Regions from separate parts of the Devosia sp. MDV22-iso42 genome, predicted to be linked through region 2. Evidence: predicted binding sites of a transcription regulator. Region 2 holds the regulator's gene; the other holds the start of a gene.

Region 1 (10,101 bases), on a different contig from region 2:
ATCCGTACAATTGCACCGTTCGCATGCCGGCCACACCCATCCAAACAGCCCCGACCTGCCATTTAGATTCCGCGGAACAATAAAAGACAGACGCCATAGCGCGTTAATGTGGTTCATGGCGTGGTAACCCTGGCACCACGATTGACCAAGCTGCCTGGGCCCGGAATGGCATCGGGAAGGATCATCGGGCCAAGGCCGGGCTATGGGGGCAGCAAGGCGGCGACCGATCAGCGGTTCGCGGGCCCGTCGCGATCAGGCCAGATCGCCCGGCTCGTCGCCGACCAGGCGCAGGGTTGGCTCGGGCTTGTCCGCCCTGCCCTCGCCGCCTTCCCAGCCGGGCGGCATGATCTGGCTGGACTTGGCGCCAAGCTCGCGCAGCATTTCCACCTGGCGCACCATATTGCCCTTGCCTGTCGACAGCTGGCCCTTGGCCGCATCGAAGCTTGATCGCGCCTTGTCGAGATGACCATCAAGCTTGTCCATGGATCCGAGAAACCCCACGACCTTGTCGTAGAGCGCGCCGGCACGGCTGGCGATTTCCTCGGCATTGCGGTGACGCTTTTCGATGTCCCAGACATTGCGCACGGTGCGCAGCACGGTCATCAGCGTGGTCGGCGTGGTCAGCATGACACCCTGGCTCATGCCATATTCCACCAGCTTGGCATCGGCCTGGATGGCGGTCGCCAGCGCCGATTCGATGGGCACGAACATCATCACGTAGTCCATCTTGCTCTGGGCGTGACGCTGATAGGTCTTGTCGCCGAGCGTCTTGATGTGGCTGCGGATGGAGACGATATGGGCCTGAAGGAAGCGCCCCTTGGCGTCGTCCTCGCAATTGACATAGGCCTCGAAGGCCGTGAGCGAGACCTTGGAGTCGATGACCAGCCGGTCATTGTTGGGCATCAGCACCTCGACATCGGTGCGGACGCGGCTGCCGTCGTCGGCAGTATGGCTGGTCTGGGTGATGAACTCCTCACCCTCGCGCAGGCCGGAGCCTTCGAGAATGGTTGAGAGGATCATCTCGCCCCAGGCGCCCTGCGTCTGGGAATTGCCCTTGAGCGCACGCGTCAGGTTCTGCGCCTCGGTCGTGATCTGCAGATTGCTGGCCGCGAGGGCGCGGATCTGTTCGCCCATGGTAGCGCGGTCACGCAACAGTTCGCTCTGGAATTCGACAATCTTCTCGTTGAGCGGCTTGAGCAACACGTCGACCTGCTCGCGGTTCTGCCTGGAGAAGGTCTCGCTATGGCTCTTGAGCACCTCGCCGGCGATGGACTTGAATTCGTCCGTCATGCGCTGGCGCGCTTCGAGGAAGCGCTTGAGGTTCTCTTCATATTGCTTGGTCTGTTCGGCCATGCTGGCGCGCAGGCCGGCATTGTCGGCGCGCAGCGAGCTGGCCCTTTCGCGCTCGATGTCCAGCAGTTCCTCGCCGCGTTCGCGTTCCTGCGCCAGCTGATGGTCCAGCTCATGAATGCGGCTGTCACGCTCGCCGAGCTGGGTGAGAAAACTCGTGCGCAGCTGTTCGACGGCCTGCTGAGCGGCACGCTCCGCCCGTGCCGCGCTGGCGCGCACGGCGCCGAGCATGATCGTCCCCAGCAGAATAACGAGCAAAAGGGCGCCGAACAGGGCGGCGATGTGGAAGGTAACCGGCCAGTCGCCGAGCATAAAAATCACTGTGTCCATGGGCGGAGTCTAGCCGATTCGGTGCGTTCCTGTAATGTTCTGAGCAGCAGGCGCCAGCGGACCAGTGCCACAAGAGTTGACCTCAAGCGCGGAAATACCATATCGAGGGGCACTTCCCCTATTGCCGGACCTCAACCATGGCCATCCGCCCCATTCTTGTCATTCCCGATGCACGCCTGCGGGCCGTTACCGATCCGATCATCGAGGTGGATGACGAGATCAAGGCGCTGGCCGCCGACATGCTCGAGACCATGTATGACGCGCCGGGCATTGGCCTGGCCGCGCCGCAGATCGGGGTGATGAAGCGCATCGTGGTGATGGATCTGGCCGGCGAGGACGAGACCCCGACGCCGCTGGTGATGATCAATCCGGAGATCACCCATTTCGGCGAGCAGATGCAGGTGACCGAGGAAGGCTGCCTGTCTATTCCCGAGCTCTATTACGAGGTCGAGCGCCCCAATGAGGTCACGGTGAAATATACCGATCTTGAAGGCAAGGAAGTCACCACCGAGGCCGAGGGCAAGCTGGCCGTGTGCATCCAGCATGAGCTCGATCACCTCGATGGCGTGCTCTACATCGACTATCTCAGCCGCCTCAAGCGCGACCGGGTGATCAAGAAGTTCGAAAAGGCCGCCAAGCGCGCTGCCGGCTAGCCCCGCCTCAAGCGGATCGCTCAACAAGGATAATCTGCCGCATGCGCGTCGTCTTCATGGGTACGCCCGAATTTTCCGTGCCGACGCTGACCGAGATCGTCTCGAGCGGGCATGAGGTCGTGGCGGTCTATACCCGCGCGCCCAAGCCGGCCGGACGTGGGCAGGAAGAGCGCAAGTCGCCCGTGCACCTGGCGGCTGAGGGCTTCGGCCTGCCGGTATTCACGCCGCGTTCGCTCAAGGGCGAGGCCGAGCAGATCGTGTTTGCCAGCCATGATGCCGATGTTGCGGTGGTGGTCGCCTATGGCCTGCTGCTGCCCAAGCCGATCCTGGAGGCGCCGCGGCTGGGTTGCCTCAACCTGCATGGCTCGCTGCTGCCGCGCTGGCGCGGTGCTGCCCCGATCCAGCGGGCGATCATGGCGGGCGACCGCCAGACCGGCGTGCAGGTCATGCAGATGGAAGAAGGCCTCGATACCGGGCCGATCGGGCTGGGCGAGGTCATCGCCATCGGCCCGGACATGACGGCCGGCGAGTTGCACGACACCATGATGGTGGTGGGTGCCGACCTGATGGGGCGGGCCTTTGCCGCGCTGGAGCGCGGCAGCCTGCAGTTCACCCCGCAGACCGAAGACGGCGCCGTCTACGCCAAAAAGATCGAAAAGGCCGAGGGCCGGATCGACTGGTCACGGCCGGCAAGCGAGGTGCACAATCACATTCGTGGCCTGTCGCCCTTTCCCGGCGCCTGGTTCGAGATCGAACTGGGTGGCAAGCCGGTACGGGTCAAGGCGCTGCGCTCGACAATGAGCGACGGCTCGGCGGCGGCCGGCACAGTGCTGGACAATCTGACGATTGCCTGCGGGACCGGCGCCGTGCGGCTGACCCAGGTGCAGCGCGAGGGCAAGGGCGCCATGGATGGCGCCACCTTCCTGCGCGGCGCCGGACAATTGCCACCAGCCGTTGCCTGACCATGCCGCGCTACAAGCTTACAATCGAATATGACGGGACCCCGTTTGCCGGCTGGCAGCGGCAGAAGACCCATCCGAGCGTGCAGCAGGCACTCGAGGAAGCGATCTGGCGGATGTCCGGCGAGAGCGTGACGCTGCAGGCGGCCGGCCGCACCGATGCCGGTGTGCATGCGCTGGGCCAAGTAGCCCATGTCAATCTTAGCAAGCCCTGGGAGCCATTGCGCATCCGCGAGGCGCTAAACTTTCACCTGCGGCCCAATACGGTCGGGGTGATTGCGGTCGAAGCCGTAGACGAGAGCTTTGAAGCCCGCTTCTCCGCCACGGCCCGCCACTACGAATACCGCATCCTCAACCGGCGCGCCCCGCCGGTGCTGGAGCGCAACCATATCTGGCATGTGGCCAAGCCGCTCGATGCCGACATCATGGGCCGGGCGGCCGGGATGATCCTGGGGCTGCATGACTTTACCACCTTCCGCTCCTCGGAGTGCCAGGCCAAGTCGCCGCTGCGGACGCTGGATGTGCTGGATGTAAGGCGGGAGGGCGATCGCATCCTGGTCAGTGCCAGTGCCCGCAGCTTCCTGCACCATCAGGTGCGCTCGATGGTGGGCTGTCTCAAGCTGGTGGGCGAAGGCAAATGGACGCCTGCCGACTTCCGGGCGGCGCTGGACGCCAGGGATCGCAGCCATTGTCGGGCCATGGCGCCCTCGGACGGGCTCTATCTGATGCGGGTCGATTACTAGGCGACAGGCGGCATGAAGATGCCAGGTGCGACGATCGCAATGATCAGCCCCATGACGACGGCCTGGATCACCAGCTTGGCAACGATGAACACCACGATCTGGAGCGGAGCCAGCGTCACGATCAGACGAGCGATGTTGATCTCGATGACAAGCGCGGCCACGCCCACGACAAGGGTGGACAGCTGCCCGGCGCCCACCAGGAGCAGGATCATCAGAATCAGCGATGCGAAGAGATTGATCCAGTTGAAGGCCACCAGATAGGGCACGAAGCCGTCGAGACGGGCAAACTGGCGCAGCACCAGCCAGCCGGCGCCGGTCTGCAGCGCATAGAGCACGGCGCTCATCAGCAACCCCGTGGAAGCAGCGCCGCCCTCGGCCGACAAGCCCAGCAGACGCGGCCCGAAAGCGGAAATGGCGCCGGCCAGCACGAAGGCGATGAAGCTGCCCACCAGCCCGCGCTGGCTGAAGTCAAAATAGGTCGGTGCCTTGCGATCGCCGGTCAGCAGGGCAACGGCGCCCTGGGCGGCAGCAAAGAACTCATCGAGGAAGGTTGGGGTCGACTGGGCCAAAGCGGTCTCGATCGGTCAGAGGGAGGCTGTGGAAACCATGTAGAGCGCAAGGCGCATCGCCACAAGGAGAAGGACCGTCAAAACCGCGAAGCCGGCGGCTATGCCGCGGCTCCAGTCAAGTGCGTGACGGGTCAGGCGGTACAGCAGGTAGCCGGCTCCGATCCAGGCCAGCATGACAATGGGGCCGCCGATCATGGCCAGCAGACCTTCGAACAGCAGGAAGCCGGTGAGGGCATAGACACCCGGGACGAGGACGGGCAGCAGCGGGGCGTGGTTGCCGAGGAAGTTGCGCGTGACCAGCAGCGACAGCACCAGTGCAATGACCGGCACGGCCAGCACCACCATGGCGGCCAGCACGGCGAAGCCGCCCAGCATGCCGATGCTCATGGCAGCGACGGCAACAGCCAGAAAAGCCAGGAAGGCGTAGATGAACAAGGCAGTAGTCAGGCCCGCGGCAGTGAGGGTGAACTGGCTGCGCCAGCCCGGTTCGCCGCGCACGATCATCTGCCAGCCGACAATGGCGCGGTTGAACACGGTCCAGAGCTTCATGCCGGCCTGCCGAAGAAGGCCAGCATGAAAGCGCGGTAGATGTCGGTCAGTCCGGTCAGGTCGCTGATGGCGATGTGCTCGTCGGCCTTGTGCATGGACGGGCCGACCAGGCCACATTCGACCACCGGGCCATACTGGGCGATGAAGCGGGCATCCGAGGTGCCGCCGCCGGTCGACAGGGTCGGGCGCTGGCCGGTCACTTCTGCAATGGTGGCTGTCAGAGTCTCCACATCGGCACTGAGCGGCGACAAAAACGACAGCGACGGCTCGCCTGCCCGTTGCAAGGTAATGGTGGTACCGGCGGCATCAACGCTGGCGATACGGCTACGGACCCAGTCCATCAGGGTTTGTGGCGTCCACCGGTCATTATAGCGGATGTTGAACCGGATGGTGCCGACAGCCGGGATGACATTGGAAATCCCATTGCCGACGTCGATGGAGGTTACTTCGAGATTGCTGGCCGGGAAGTGTTCGGTGCCGTCGTCGATACTGGCATCGAGCGCGGTGACCACGCGGGCCAGCGCCGGCAGGGGATTGTTGGCCTTGTCGGGATAGGCGACATGGCCCTGGCTGCCGGCAACGGTAATGGTGCCCGAGAGCGAGCCGCGGCGGCCGATCTTGATGCTGTCGCCCAGACTGGCGGCCGAGCTCGGCTCCCCGACCAGGGCGAAATCGAAATGGTGCCGCTGCTGCTTTGCCCATTCCATCAGCTTGGCGGTGCCGTTGATGGCGTCGGCCTCCTCATCATTGGTAATGGCCAGCATGATGGTTCCCGCCTCGGCAGGAATGGCGGCGGCGGCGGCGACAAAGGCGGCAATGCCCGATTTCATGTCAGCGGCGCCGCGGCCATAGAGCTTGCCGTCGGCCTGACGAGGGGTGAAGGGATTGGCGGTCCAGTTGTCAAGATCGCCGGGCGGCACCACATCGGTATGGCCGGCAAACAGCAGGCGCCGGCCGTTATTACCCCGAATGGCAAAGAGGTTGTCGACCGGATAGGAGCCATTGCCCTCAAAGCGCAACCGGGTGACGGCAAAGCCGATACCGGTCAATGTCGTCTCGAGCAGATCGAGCGCGCCGGCCTCGGCTGGCGTCACCGAGGGACAGGCGATCAGCGCCTTGAGCAGGTCGAGCGGGTCCAGGCTCATGTCAATCGCGCAGCAATTCGTTGATGCCTGTCTTGGAGCGCGTCTGCGCATCGACGGTCTTGACGATCACGGCACAGTAGAGCGAGGGGCCCCAGTTATGGCCGGGCATCGGCTTGCCGGGCAGGCTGCCCGAAACCACGACCGAATAGGGCGGCACCTTGCCGATGTGGATCTCGCCGGTGGCGCGATCGACGATCTTGGTGGAGGCGCCGATGAACACGCCCATGGAGATCACCGAGCCCTCGCCCACCACCACGCCTTCGACGACCTCGGAGCGCGCGCCGATAAAGCAGTTGTCCTCGATGATCACGGGGCCGGCCTGCAGCGGCTCGAGCACGCCGCCAATGCCGACGCCGCCCGAGATATGCACGTTCTTGCCGATCTGGGCGCAGGAGCCAACGGTGACCCAGGTATCGATCATGGTGCCCTCGCCGACATAGGCGCCGACATTGACGAAGCTGGGCATCAGCACGACCGACTTGGCGATGAAGGCCGGCCGGCGCACCACGGCGCCCGGCACGGCACGGAAGCCGGCCTGGCGGAACTCGGCCTCGCCCCAGCCCTCGAACTTGGTGGGCACCTTGTCCCAGTAGTGCGAGCCGCCGGGCGCGCCTTCGATGAGCTGGTTGTCATTGAGCCGGAAGTTGAGCAGCACGGCCTTCTTGAGCCACTGGTTGACCTGCCAGGCGCCGTCGATCTTTTCGGCGACCCGGGCCTTGCCGGTATCGAGCAGGTCGAGCGCTTCGACCACGGCTTCGCGCACGGGACCTTTGGTGTCGAAGCCGATCGTGGCGCGGGCCTCGAAGGCGTCATCAATGGTCTTGGTGAGATCGGCAAACGACATGGCAGGTTCCTCAGAATATCCGGGCGGACCATAGCGGGACAGCTAGGGGTGTCAATTGCCTAGGGATTTGGCTGACGAGGTGCTAGGCCCGGCGCGAACTCTGGAGAGCGCCATGGCGACGATGTATCTCGTGCAAGCCTTTAAGCAGAACGGCAAGAAGCTGATTGCCGACCCGGTGCAACAGGCCAAGAGCGAAGAAAAGGCCATCGCCACGGCCGAACGCCTGGCACCGATGCGCGCCGGTGTGCTGGTATTTTCACAGGAAGTCGATGTCGAGACCGATGCCTATGACGAGCCGCGGGTCATCCTGCGCATCGGCACCCTGCCCCCCGGCCTGATGGACGGCTGAGCTATTCGTCGGCCGCCGCAGCAGCGGGATAGACGCCCAGGATGCGGAAATAATCGGTGAAGAAACCGAGTTCCTCGAAGGCGTGCACGACGCCGGGATCGGCGGGATGACCCTCGATATCGGCATAGAACTGGGTGGCGGTGAAATTGCCGCCCACCATATAGCTTTCGAGCTTGGTCATGTTGATGCCATTGGTGGCAAAGCCGCCCATGGCCTTGTAGAGCGCCGCCGGCACGTTGCGGACGCGGAAGACGAAGGTGGTCTTGACCTTGCCGCCCTGGGGCGCGCGCTTTTCGTCGCGCGACAGCACCAGGAAGCGGGTGGTGTTGTGGTCGGCATCCTCGATATTGGAGGCGAGCACATCCAGGCCATAGATTTCGCCGGCAAAGCGCGAGGCAATGGCGGCCACCGATCTGTCGGCCTTTTCGGCCACTTCACGAGCCGAGCCGGCGGTGTCGACGGCATTGATGGTGCGCAGGCCGTGTTCGGTGATGAACCTGCGGCACTGCCCCAGCGCGACCGAAAGCGACTGCACCGCCTTGATATCGGCAAGTGTCGATCCGGGCACGCCGAGCAGGGTCATCTCGACGCGCAGGAAGGTCTCGCCGATGATGAACAGGCCGCTTTCAGGCAGCAGATGATGAATGTCGGTGATGCGGCCATAGAGCGAATTTTCCACCGGAACGACGGCAAAATCGGCCCGACCGGACTGCACGGCGATGAGGGTTTCTTCAAAGGTGACGCAGCCGATGACATCCTGCCCGGGGAAGAAATTGCTGGCGGCAGCGTGGCTGAAAGCGCCAGGCTCCCCCTGAAAGGCGATCTTGATGGTCATCGGCATGGGTCCAGTTCTGGTCGGCGAGGAGGCTTTTGAACCCGGGGAGAAGCGGAGTCAATTCGGGCCGGGGGCGCAGCCGCAGCGCGGTTGCGGTGGGGAATTGTCGCAGCAGGGGTTTGCATGGTTGCGCCTTGCCGGGCATCAGACTATCTTCCGCCCGCATCGTATCCCTCCGTTGAGGCGGATTCCTTTTGGGTTTCCGAATGTTGAGCCGGGTGCGAGCATCGTCCGCAGGGGATGGACTGGCAGAGAGACCAAATGGATTCGTTTGAGCTAAACAAGATTATGGGCGCCGTTCTGGGCACGTTGCTGTTCGTGATGGGCGCGGGCTTTGTCGCTGAAGCCGTCTACCACCCCATCGAGGACAACGGGCCAGGCTATGCCCTGCCCGAACCAGAACTGGTGGCGGGCGGGGCGCCAGCCGAAGAAGCCGCTCCGGAAGTACCGCTTGGGGTACTGCTGGCCAGCGCCGATGCGACCCGCGGCGCCGCCGCCGTCCGCAAATGCCAGTCCTGCCACAACTTCGGCGAGGGTGAACCCAACAAGCAGGGTCCGCACCTGTATGACGTGGTCGGTCGTCCCGAAGCCAGCGTCGAGGGTTTTGCCTATTCCGACGCGCTGCTGGCCCACAATGCCGCTGGTGATGTGTGGAGCTACGAAAATCTCAATGCCTTCCTGGCCAAGCCTAGCGACTATGCGCCCGGCACCAAGATGGCCTTTGCCGGTATCCGCACTGCTGAAGAGCGCGCCGACATCCTGGCCTATCTGCAGTCGCTGAGCGCCACGCCCGTGCCGTTCCCGGCCGCCGAGGCAGTTCCGGCAGCAGAACCGGCATCGCCGGCGGAAGATGCCGCGGTCTCGCCGGCCGAGTCGCCCGCCAGTGCCACTGAAGCGCCGGCCGCTGCACCTGCGGATGCGCCTGTCGTGTCGCCCGAATCGGTGATCGAAACGCCGACCACCGCGCCGACGGAAACCCCGGTTCAGGGAACGCCGACCACAACCGCGCAATAGTTCGGTCAATCGGAAGAATTTCGAGAGCCGCGCCCGGTCAACGGCGCGGCTTTCTGCTTTAGGAGACCATCCATGCTGCTGCTGCACCTGAGCGATGTCGACGAGGCCAACTGGGCCGAGCAGTTCCGCACAGCCCTCGCCCCCTATCGCGTGGTGCGGCGCGGCGATGATTTCGATCCGGCAGCAGTCCGCTACATCTTCGTCTGGAAGCCCAAGCCGGACGCCTTCGAAGGGCTTACCGGGTTACGCGCGGTGCTGTCACTGGGCGCCGGGGTCGATGCCCTGCTCAGACACCCTTCCCTGCCCGACGCGCCTATCGTTCGCTTCGTCGATGCGGATCTCAGCCAGCGCATGAGCGATTATGTGGTGGCCCATGTCACCATGCATCATCGCCTCTATACCCGCTTCCAGGCCGACCAGAAGGCACGGCGCTGGAGCCAGCTCTATCCGCCGGCCGCCTCGGAAACCACGGTGGGGATTATGGGCATGGGCGTGCTGGGTCAGGATGCCGTCCGACGGCTGCTGCCGCTGGGCTTTGCACTCCGCAGCTGGAGCCGCACGCCCAAGTCGATCGAGGGGGTGGTGGGCTTTGCCGGCGACGACACCTTTGACGAGTTCCTCGCGGGCACCGATATCCTGGTGAACCTGCTGCCCTTGACGCCGCAAACCACCGGCATTCTCAACAGCGCCACCTTTGGCAAGCTGCGCCGCGACCGGCTCGCAGGCGGACCGGTGATCATCAACGCGGCGCGAGGCGGCCA
Region 2 (10,101 bases):
CGGTAGCCATGCTTTTCACCCAGCGCCAAGGCATTGTCCCAGGCGAGCTTGGCGCGTTCGCTCAGCGCCGCGTCGATCAGGCTGGCATGGTCGAGCGGCACCGGCATGATCGAGAGGTTTTCGTAGCCCTCGGCATGGCCATGGGCGGCATTGCGATGGTTGCGGATGACGCGCAGCATGTGCTTGGCATTGCGCTTGTAATCCTTGAACGGGCCGAGCTCCTTGGCCATTTCGGCCGAGGTCGCATAGGAGACGCCGGTCATGATGGCGGTGACGGCGCCGGCAATGGCGCGGCCTTCCTTGGAGTCATAGGGAATGCCCGAGGTCATCAGGAAGCCGCCGATATTGGCGTAGCCGATGCCCAGCGTGCGGTATTCGAAGCTTCGTTCGGCAATGGCACGCGACGGGAACTGGGCCATCATCACCGAGATTTCGAGCACGATGGTCCAGAGGCGCACGGTGTGCTCATAGGACGCGGTGTCGAAGGAGCCGTCCGTGTTGCGATAGGGCAGCAGGTTGACCGAGGCCAGGTTGCAGGCGGTGTCGTCGAGGAACATATATTCCGAGCAGGGGTTCGATGCATTGATCGGACCGGCTTCGGGGCTGGTGTGCCACTCGTTGATGGTGGTGTGATACTGGATGCCGGGATCGGCCGAGGCCCAGGCGGCGTAACCGACCTGTTCCCAGAGATCGCGGGCCTTGAGGGTTTTGGTGACCTTGCCGGACTGGCGGGCCTTGAGATCCCAGTCGCCATCGCCTTCGACGGCGCGCAGGAAGTCATCGGTGACGCGGACGGAATTGTTCGAGTTCTGGCCCGAGACGGTGAGATAGGCCTCGCTGTCCCAATCGGTGTCGTAGACCGGGAATTCGATATTGGTATAGCCCTGCTTGGCGAACTGGATGACGCGGAAGATGTAGTTCTCCGGCACCAGGGCCTTCTTGGCGGCGCGCACTTCGCGCTTGAGGGCAGGGTTCATGGAGACGTCAAAGCAGTCGTCGCCACTGCCTTCGCAGTTGACGGCAGCCTTCATGATCAGCTTGAGGTGCTTGGAGACAACCTTTGAGCCGGTGACCAGAGCGGCAACCTTCTGCTCCTCCTTGACCTTCCAGTTGATGTATTCCTCGACATCGGGGTGATCAATGTCCAGCACCACCATCTTGGCGGCGCGACGGGTGGTGCCACCCGACTTGATGGCGCCCGCTGCGCGGTCGCCGATCTTGAGGAAGCTCATCAGGCCGCTCGACTTGCCGCCGCCGGAGAGGCGTTCGCCCGAGCCGCGCAAAGCGGAGAAATTGGTGCCGGTGCCCGAACCATATTTGAACAGGCGTGCTTCGCGGACCCAGAGGTCCATGATGCCGTTTTCATTGACCAGGTCATCGCTGACCGACTGGATGAAGCAGGCATGCGGCTGGGGATGCTCGTAGGAGCTCTTGGAACTCACCAGCTTGTGGGTGAAGGGGTCGACATAGAAATGGCCCTGGCCGGGGCCATCAATGCCATAGGCCCAGAACAGGCCGGTATTGAACCACTGGGGAGAGTTCGGCGCGACGCGCTGGCTGGCCAGCATGAAGGCGAGCTCGTCAAAGAAGGTGCGGGCATCTTCCTCGGAGTCGAAATAGCCGCCCTTCCAGCCCCAATAGGTCCAGGTGCCGGCCAGGCGATCGAAGACCTGGCGGCTATCCATTTCCGAACCGTAGCGCTCATTCTCGGGCAGCTTGGCGAGCGCAGCTTCGTCGGGGACGGAGCGCCACAGCCAGGACGGGACGGAATTTTCCTCGACCTTCTTGAGCGCCTTGGCGACGCCGGCCTTGCGGAAATACTTCTGGGCAATGATATCGGCCGCCACCTGGCTCCAGGAAGCGGGCACGGCAATGTCTTCGAGCTTGAAAACGACAGAGCCATCGGGATTGCGAATCTCGCTCGTGGCCGAGCGGAAGTCGAGACCGGCATAGCGGTCCTGATTGGCAGTCGTGAACCGGCGTTCAATGCGCATAGTCGTCTTAGTCCCCAATGTGACGGGCACATGCCCGCGAGCCGAAAAACCCGGCTTCTAACCCAAATCTGTTTTGACGCGTCACCAACCGAGCCCGTGGCCGGGCCCGACAAACATGCCTGTGCCCCCGAATGGCGCCGGTCTGATGCCAGCGCTCCGAGCAGGGGACTTTGGCCCCCGGCAGTCGGTGCTGCGGGCCTCCTCCAAAACATCTGCCGATTCAAACCACGCGTCAACGCAAGAAATCACAAGGTCTAGTGGTGGAGTGGGCCACCAAGACAACCACTAGTAGGCTCAATATGTGGATAGCGGGGACAAAGTGCAAGATTTTCCGGCCCTTGCCCGGCTGTATTTACCCATCAAGCAGTGTCACATGAGGGCCGCAGACGTGAGGCCAGCAAGTCGCGCTAAAGCGCCGTGATTCCTCATGCTTCCGGGCTCTGTCATCAGTCAGTCATATCTGGTTAACCATAGCAGAAAAACCCAGAATCATGGGGGCTGAAATCCTGTCAAGCGGAGAAAATTTGCCCAAAAAACGTTGGCACGTGACACACCAGCGCTTGTGCCCATCGCCGCGCGCGGCCACCCAGATGCAGTATGCAGGGCAGGGGCGCGCCTACCGCATTGCCGGGTGGCAAATGAAGCGCCGGAACGGCAATTTGGCGCGCCGAAAAGGCCGCGCGAGACTAGGCCGCGTGCCGAACCCATGGTACACCCGGCCCAACGCAAAGCTCCGACGGCGGAATCGACAAGTGGCAAAATCGGGTATCAAGCAGTTCCTGAGTGAAATCTTCTCCTGGTGGGGTGGTCAGACCTGGGGCACCCGCCTGTGGATCTGGCGCTTCGGCGACTATGTCGGCAGCGACGAGTTCGGCAACCAGTACTATCAGGACAAGAAGGCCGACCGGCGCTATGTGACCTATGCCGGTCCCGCCGACGCCTCCACCATCGGCAATGGCTGGCATGGCTGGATGCATCACCGCACCGACGTGGTCCCCACCAAGGCCAATTACGTGGCCAAGAGCTGGGAACTGCCGCACCAGGAAAACCTGACCGGCACGGCGGCAGCCTATCGTCCCGATGGCAGCCTGCTCAACAAGGGCGAGCGCCCGCGCGTCACCGGGGATTATGACGCCTGGTCGCCTGAATAGAGCCGGCGCCTTGCGCCATCCCCGTTTTCTGCGCCGCACAATACTGGCGCTGCCGGTGCTGGCAGCGTCCGTTTCTGCTGGCCTGGTGGCTCCCGCCCAGGCACAGCCGATTGCCAATCCGGTGGCGGCCTTTGCCGGGCTCGACAAGATTACCGGCCGCATCACCCGCTTTGACGTCTATATCGACGAGACCGTGCTGTTCGGCGCGCTCGAGATCACCCCGCGCGCCTGTTACAGCCATCCGGTCACCGAAGCGCAGCGCGTTTCGGCCTTTCTCGAGGTCGACCAGCGCAGCCTGACCGGCACGTCCAAGCGCATCTTTACCGGCTGGATGTTTGCCGACAGCCCGGCGCTCAATGCCGTGGACCACGCCGTCTATGATGTGTGGCTGGTCGAGTGCAAGACCAGCACCGATATCCCGCCGCCCGACGCACGGGACTGATCAGCGCGCCGGGCTGAGGTGCTCGTGCACGATCTGCCATCGGCCTGCTTTGTTGGCCAGCACCGTGGTGCCTCGACCCGAGCCGGATTGGTACTCACCATCAATCATTGCCTGCCAGTGGAACGCATAGATGCAGCTGGCAGCGGTATCCCCCACAGCAATCCAGCGCAGCGACTCAATCCAGTACAGCTCATCGGCCAAGGCGCCCCAAGTTGCTTCGAAAGCGGCCTGAATTGCGGCAATACCGCGATGGGATCCATCGCTGAACCAGAAGACCGCATCTGCATCGATCAAAGGCGCGACGTCGGCAAATTGGTGCGTATTGATACGCTCGGCATAGTCCGCCATTACCATGGCCGCATCCGGCATGGGCGCAGCGTCGATATGGCGGACCACATCGAGGGCACGCACGAAGCTGGGATGCCAGTCCTCGCTCGGCACTGCGTCGAGGGACCACCAAAAGAAGTCAAACTTCTTCCCGCCATCATCCTGGGCAAAGAACGACCAGTGTTCCGGTAAATCGGGGCACTGCACTTGGACAAAATGCCAGAGCTGCCCGGCCATTATCGTCGAGCTGGAGCAGGCGAGGGCGCCTGAAACACTTTCCGCGACCCCGGACTCTTCGGCCAATTCGCGCAAGGCTCCAGCGACCGCTGTCTCTCCACGTTCCCGGGTGCCCTTGACCACCTGTATGCCGGCCTGCGGATGACGAAAAACCAGAACCTCCCGAGCCCCGGTCGCTCCCCGAAGAATGACCGGACAGAGCTTCTCGAGAAGGCGCTCAGCCATCAATATTTCCGCAGCAGGCCTACCAGGCGGCCCTGGATCTTGACGCGGTCAGGCGGGAAGATGCGGGTTTCATAGGCCGGGTTGGCGGCTTCGAGCGCTACCGTATTGCCCTTGCGGCGCAGGCGCTTGAGCGTGGCTTCTTCATCATCCACGAGAGCGACGATGATCTCGCCGGTGCTGGCTGCGTCCTGCTTCTTGATCAAGACGGTGTCGCCATCAAAAATGCCGGCATCGATCATGGAATCGCCACGCACTTCGAGCGCGTAGTGTTCACCGCTGCCCAGCATTTCAGGCGGGACCATGATGGTGTGGGAATGGTTCTGGATGGCCTCGATGGGCGTACCGGCCGCGATGCGGCCCATGACCGGAATGGCGATCGGCCTGGCATAGTCCTCGGCCGCCGACATGCGCGAGGGGGGACTGGCCACCTTGCCCAGATTGCCCTCGATGACCGAGGGCTCGAAGCGCGCCTTGCGACCGCCCAGCGAGGGGTTCATGGAATCGGGGAGCTTGACCACTTCGAGCGCCCGGGCCCGGTTGGGCAGGCGACGAATGAAGCCGCGCTCCTCAAGTGCGGTGATCAGGCGATGGATGCCCGATTTGGAGGCCAGATCCAGCGCATCCTTCATCTCGTCGAAGGAGGGCGGAATGCCGCTTTCCTTCATCCGTTCGTGGATGAACATCAACAGCTCGTGTTGTTTGCGCGTGAGCATGGGCCCCTCGGGATTAGAATCGGAACATAGACAGAACGACTATAGGTGTTCCGGTTGTGTTCTGCAATATCCCATGCGCGGCCCCGTCGGAACCTAGAAGGCGTCGATGCTGAGAGCCGTGGCCATGGTGCCGCTGGCCTGGCCGGGATCGTTTTCCGGCTGGATGATCAGCATGTCGGCATGGGCCAGCGAAGAGGTATGGCCGCTATCGGTCTGGGCGATCGGCAGCAGGAGCGGCCCGGTGGCGCTGTGGAGCAGTCGGGCCCGCATGAAGTGGCGGCGCGCCGTGTTGGCCGGGGTCGGGGCGGCCAAAGGCAGGCGCCAGTTGCCGGGTTCGGCATGGCCCAGCCAGGCGCGCAGGGCCGGCTTGATGAAGACGATGGCGGTGACCATGGCCGAGACGGGATTGCCCGGCAGGCCAAAGACCAGGGTCTTGCCGCGGGTGCCGAACATCAACGGCTTGCCTGGCCGCATGTTGATTTTCCAGAAGTCCAGCGTCACGCCGAGCTCAAGCAGGATTTCCTGGACGATATCATGATCGCCGACGCTGGCGCCGCCGGTGGTGATCAGGATGTCGGGTTCATCGGCAAAGACAGCAACAAGCTTTGCCCGCAGCTGATCCCGGTCGTCGCGGGCAATGCCGTGATCGGTGACGGTCTGGGCATAGGGGGCCAGGAGCGGCGCGAGGCCGAAGCTGTTGGAGGCGATGATCTGGTCGGGGGCCAGCACGGCGCCGGGCAGTTCAAGCTCATCGCCGGTGGCCAGCAGCGCCAGGCGCGGCCGCCGGGCGACGGTGAGGGCAGGGGCATTGGCCGCGGCGGCGACGGCCAGCTGCATTGGCGTCAGTCGCGTGCCGGGCTCGACCAGGGTCTGCCCATTAGCAAAATCATTGCCCTTGGCCCTTATGCTGCGGCCCGGCGGCGGCGTGCTGGAAAAGCGTACCAGATTGCCCTCGACCATGGCGTCTTCCTGCATGATCACCGCATCGGCGCCGGGTGGTACCGGGGCACCGGTAAAGATGCGGACGGTCTGGTCGGGACCGACCGAGCCGGCAAAGCCGGCGCCGGCCTGCGAGGTGCCGATGATGCTGAGGGCATGGCCCGGAACGATGTCGGCCGCGCGCACGGCATAGCCGTCCATGGCGCTGGCAGGAAAGGGCGGCTGGTCATGCGTCGCGACGATGGGCGCAAACAGCACCCGGCCGGCGGCTTCGGCCAAAGGCGCGCTCTCGCCAGTCGGTGCCGGTACGCGGGCCAGGATGGCGGCAATGGCGGCCTCGACCGGAAGCAGGCTCATGCGCGGACGAAGTCGCCGGAGGCACCGCCCGATTTCTCCAGCAGGCAGAGGTCGGTGACGACCATGGCGCGATCAATGGCCTTGGCCATGTCGTAGAGGGTCAGCGCCGCGGTCGAGGCGGCGATCAGCGCCTCCATTTCCACCCCGGTTGGGCCGGTGGTTTCGGCGCTAGCCAGAATCAGGATGGCGTCTTCGCCAAACTCGGAAATCTCGATGGCGACCTTGGTCAGGGCGATCGGGTGGCAGAGCGGGATCAGCTCGGACGTCTTCTTGGCGGCCATGATGCCGGCAATGCGGGCCACGGCCAGGGCGTCGCCCTTGTTGAGCCCGCCGGCCATGATGGTGGCAATGGTCTGGGGCTGGCCGACCAGCCTTGCCTGGGCCACGGCGCGCCGGCGCGTTGCCGGCTTGTCGCCGATATCGACGATATGGGCCTCGCCCCGGTCGTTGAGATGGGTGAGTTCGCTCGCCATCAGGCGGGGGCTCCGACGGTGCCATGGAGCAAGGCCCGGGTGGCGGCGGCGACATCGTCGTGCCGCATCAGGCTTTCGCCGACGAGGAAAGTGCCGATGCCGGCATCGTGGTTGAGCTTGACCAGGCTGGCGTGGTCGAGGATGCCGCTCTCGCTGACCAGAAAGGTGCCCTTGGGCACGCCCACGGCCAGGTTGACCGAGGTATCCAGCGTCGTCTCGAAGGTGCGCAGGTTGCGGTTGTTGATGCCGATGAAAGTGGCGCCCAGGGCCAAGGCGCGATCCAGTTCGAGCTGGTCATGCACCTCCACCAGCGCGTCCATCTTCCACTCCTCGGCGGCGTCGAGCAGGTAGCGCGCCACGTCGTCGCCGACGGCGGCCAGGATGATCAGGATACAGTCGGCGCCCCAGGCGCGGGCCTCGGCGACCTGATAGGTTTCGAACAAAAAGTCCTTGCGCAGCACCGGCAGGCTGACGGCAGCGCGGGCTTCGATGAGGAAGCGCGGCGAGCCCTGAAAGCTCGGCCGGTCGGTCAGCACGGAGAGGCAGGCCGCGCCGCCCTGCTCATAGGCGCGGGCAATGGCGGCTGGGTCGAAATCGGCGCGGATCAGGCCCTTGGACGGGCTGGCCTTCTTGACCTCGGCGATGAGGGCAAACTCGTCATTGGCCCGCTTGGCCTTGAGCGCGCGCAGAAAGCCGCGGGTCGGCGTCTGGTCATGCGCCTGGGCCACCACTTCGGCCCAGGGCCGCATGGCTTTGGCGGCGGCGATTTCCTCGCGCTTATAGATTTCGATCTGCTTGAGAATGTCGCTCATTGCTGCCGTCCGTTCGATACCGCCACGAGGCGGGCGAGTGTGTCTTTGGCCTTGCCGCTGTCGATGGCGTCGCGCGCCAGGGCAATGCCGTCCTCGATGCTGGTTACCTTGTCGGCGACCAGCAGGGCGGCGCCGGCATTGAGCAGCACGGTGTCGCGATAGGCGCCCGGGGCGCCGTCAAACAAAGCCAGCATGGCGGCGGCATTGTCGGCCGGGTCGCCACCCAGCAGATCCTTTGGATCGGTCAGCGACAGGCCCACCTGTTCGGGATGCAGCTCGAAGCTGCGCAGGTCGCCATTGGCGATCTGGGCCACGAAATTGGGGCCCGAGGTCGAGAGCTCGTCCAGTCCCTCGCTCGAGTGCACCACCCAGGCCTTGATGGCGCGGTTGGCCAGCAGAGCGGCGGCCACGGGTTCGACCCATTCCTGGGCGTAGACGCCCAGCAGATAGCGTCGCACGCCGGCCGGGTTTGACTGCGGCCCGAGCAGGTTGAATAGGGTGCGCACGCCCAGTTCGGCGCGGGCGGGACCGACATGGCGCATGGCGGGATGGTGGCTGGGGGCAAACATGAAGCCGATGCCGGCTTTGGCGATGGTGTTGCCGATTTGCTCGGGCGTCAGGTCGAGCTTGACGCCCAGGGCTTCGAGTACCTGCGAGGCGCCCGAACGCGAGGAGAGGGCCTTGTTGCCGTGCTTGGCCACCGGGACACCGGCGGCCGCGACGACCAGGGCCGTGCTGGTGGAGATATTAAGGCTGCCGAGCCCGTCGCCGCCGGTGCCGACAATGTCGATGGCGCCATCGGGGGCGATGACCGGCACCATTTTCTCGCGCAGGATGGAAACGGCGGCGGCGATTTCGCCGACGGTCTCGCCCTTGATGCGCATGCCCATCAGGAAGGCGCCGATCTGGCTGGGCGTGGCCTCACCGGCCATCAGGATGCGCATGACGTCGCGCATCTCTTCGCCGGTGAGGTCCTTGCCGTCGGCAATCTTGCTTAGTGCCTGCTTGATATCCATCACGCGGCTCGCTGCTGGTTGAAGTCGCGGGCGAGGTTGAGAAAGTTCTGCAGCAGAGCATGGCCATTCTCGGAGGCAATGCTTTCGGGGTGGAACTGCACGCCATGCAAAGGCAGGGTGCAATGCTGCATACCCATGATCAGGCCGTCATCGGTGGTGGCGGTGACTTCGAGCGTGGGGGGAAGGGTGTCCTGCTTGACGATCAGGGAGTGATAGCGCGTGGCCTCGAAATCATTGTTGAGGCCGCGGAACAGGCCCTTGCCAGTGTGGTGGATTTTTGAGGTCTTGCCATGCACCAGATGGGGCGCGCGGATGACGTCGCCGCCCATGGCCTGACCGATGGCCTGATGGCCCAGGCACACGCCCAGGATGGGGATCTCGGCCTGGAAGCGCTCGATCAGCGCCAGGCAAATGCCGGCCTCATTGGGCGTGCAGGGACCGGGCGACAGCACGATGGCCTGCGGCGCCATGGCGGCGATCTCATCAAGGGTAATCTTGTCGTTACGCATGACGGTGATGTCGGCGCCGAGTTCGCCCAGGAAATGGACGAGATTGTAGGTAAAGCTGTCGTAATTATCGATGACGAGGGTCTTGGTCATTGGGCCTGTCCCTGAAAGCTGGTTGGGGTGAACTGGTTCAGCACCAGCCCCGCCATCGCATTCCCACTGTGCCTCTGCGTGTCATTGCCCGATCCTCGCCTCGCCAGCATAGCGTAGCGCTTCCTCGGCGGCGCTGAAAAGGGCACGTGCTTTGTTTTCGCATTCCATCTGCTCGAGTTCGGGCACGCTGTCGGCGACAATGCCGGCGCCGGCCTGCACATGCAGCTTGCCATCCTTGATGATGGCGGTGCGCAGCACGATGCAGGTATCCATGGTGCCGTCGGCGCCGAAATAGCCGACGCAGCCGCCATAGATGCCGCGGCGCGAGCTCTCGAGCTCGTCGATGATCTCCATGGCCCGCACCTTTGGTGCGCCCGAGACGGTGCCGGCCGGGAAGCCGGCCGAGAGGGCGTCGACAAAGTCATATTGCGGATCAAGCACGCCCACCACATTGGAGACGATGTGCATGACGTGGGAATAGTATTCGAGGAAGAACTTGTCGGTCACCTTGACCGTACCGATCTTGGCGACGCGGCCGACATCGTTGCGGCCGAGGTCGAGCAGCATCAGGTGTTCGGCCAGTTCCTTGGGGTCCGATAGCAGTTCGGCGGCCAGCTCGGCATCGCGGGTCGGCGTGGCGCCGCGCTTGCGGGTGCCGGCAATGGGGCGAATGGTCACTTCGCCATCCTGCACCCGGACCAGGATTTCCGGGCTCGAGCCGGCAATGGCAAAGCCGCCGAAATCGAGGAAATACATATAGGGGCTGGGATTGGTGCGGCGCAGGGCGCGATAGAGCGCCGTCGGCGGCAGGCTGAA

Evidence for each region. The regulator LexA, encoded in region 2, represses DNA repair genes until DNA is damaged. The targets are predictions, from matches to a motif close to TGTTCNNNNTGTGTTCNG.
Region 1: AC4NN3_RS13635 (DNA recombination protein RmuC) is a predicted target of LexA. The motif match lies at 1,705-1,722, and genes of this name have one in related genera.

What each region holds. Positions count from the first base shown of each region.
Region 1 is NZ_JBZVWR010000011.1:47,658-57,758, forward strand. It holds gene AC4NN3_RS13635 (DNA recombination protein RmuC) at 253-1,680, opposite strand; gene def (peptide deformylase) at 1,818-2,333, shown strand; gene fmt (methionyl-tRNA formyltransferase) at 2,375-3,295, shown strand; gene truA (tRNA pseudouridine(38-40) synthase TruA) at 3,298-4,035, shown strand; gene AC4NN3_RS13655 (hypothetical protein) at 4,032-4,604, opposite strand; gene AC4NN3_RS13660 (hypothetical protein) at 4,620-5,153, opposite strand; gene dapE (succinyl-diaminopimelate desuccinylase) at 5,150-6,298, opposite strand; gene dapD (2,3,4,5-tetrahydropyridine-2,6-dicarboxylate N-succinyltransferase) at 6,300-7,142, opposite strand; gene AC4NN3_RS13675 (hypothetical protein) at 7,255-7,491, shown strand; gene AC4NN3_RS13680 (prephenate dehydratase) at 7,493-8,332, opposite strand; gene AC4NN3_RS13685 (c-type cytochrome) at 8,588-9,340, shown strand; gene AC4NN3_RS13690 (2-hydroxyacid dehydrogenase) at 9,413-10,101, shown strand, end outside.
Region 2 is NZ_JBZVWR010000006.1:456,991-467,091, forward strand. It holds gene AC4NN3_RS03890 (vitamin B12-dependent ribonucleotide reductase) at 1-1,994, opposite strand, end outside; gene AC4NN3_RS03895 (NADH:ubiquinone oxidoreductase subunit NDUFA12) at 2,747-3,145, shown strand; gene AC4NN3_RS03900 (DUF2155 domain-containing protein) at 3,123-3,587, shown strand; gene AC4NN3_RS03905 (DUF4440 domain-containing protein) at 3,588-4,376, opposite strand; gene lexA (transcriptional repressor LexA) at 4,376-5,089, opposite strand; gene AC4NN3_RS03915 (molybdopterin molybdotransferase MoeA) at 5,183-6,385, opposite strand; gene moaC (cyclic pyranopterin monophosphate synthase MoaC) at 6,382-6,858, opposite strand; gene trpC (indole-3-glycerol phosphate synthase TrpC) at 6,858-7,670, opposite strand; gene trpD (anthranilate phosphoribosyltransferase) at 7,667-8,689, opposite strand; gene AC4NN3_RS03935 (anthranilate synthase component II) at 8,686-9,285, opposite strand; gene trpE (anthranilate synthase component I) at 9,367-10,101, opposite strand, start outside.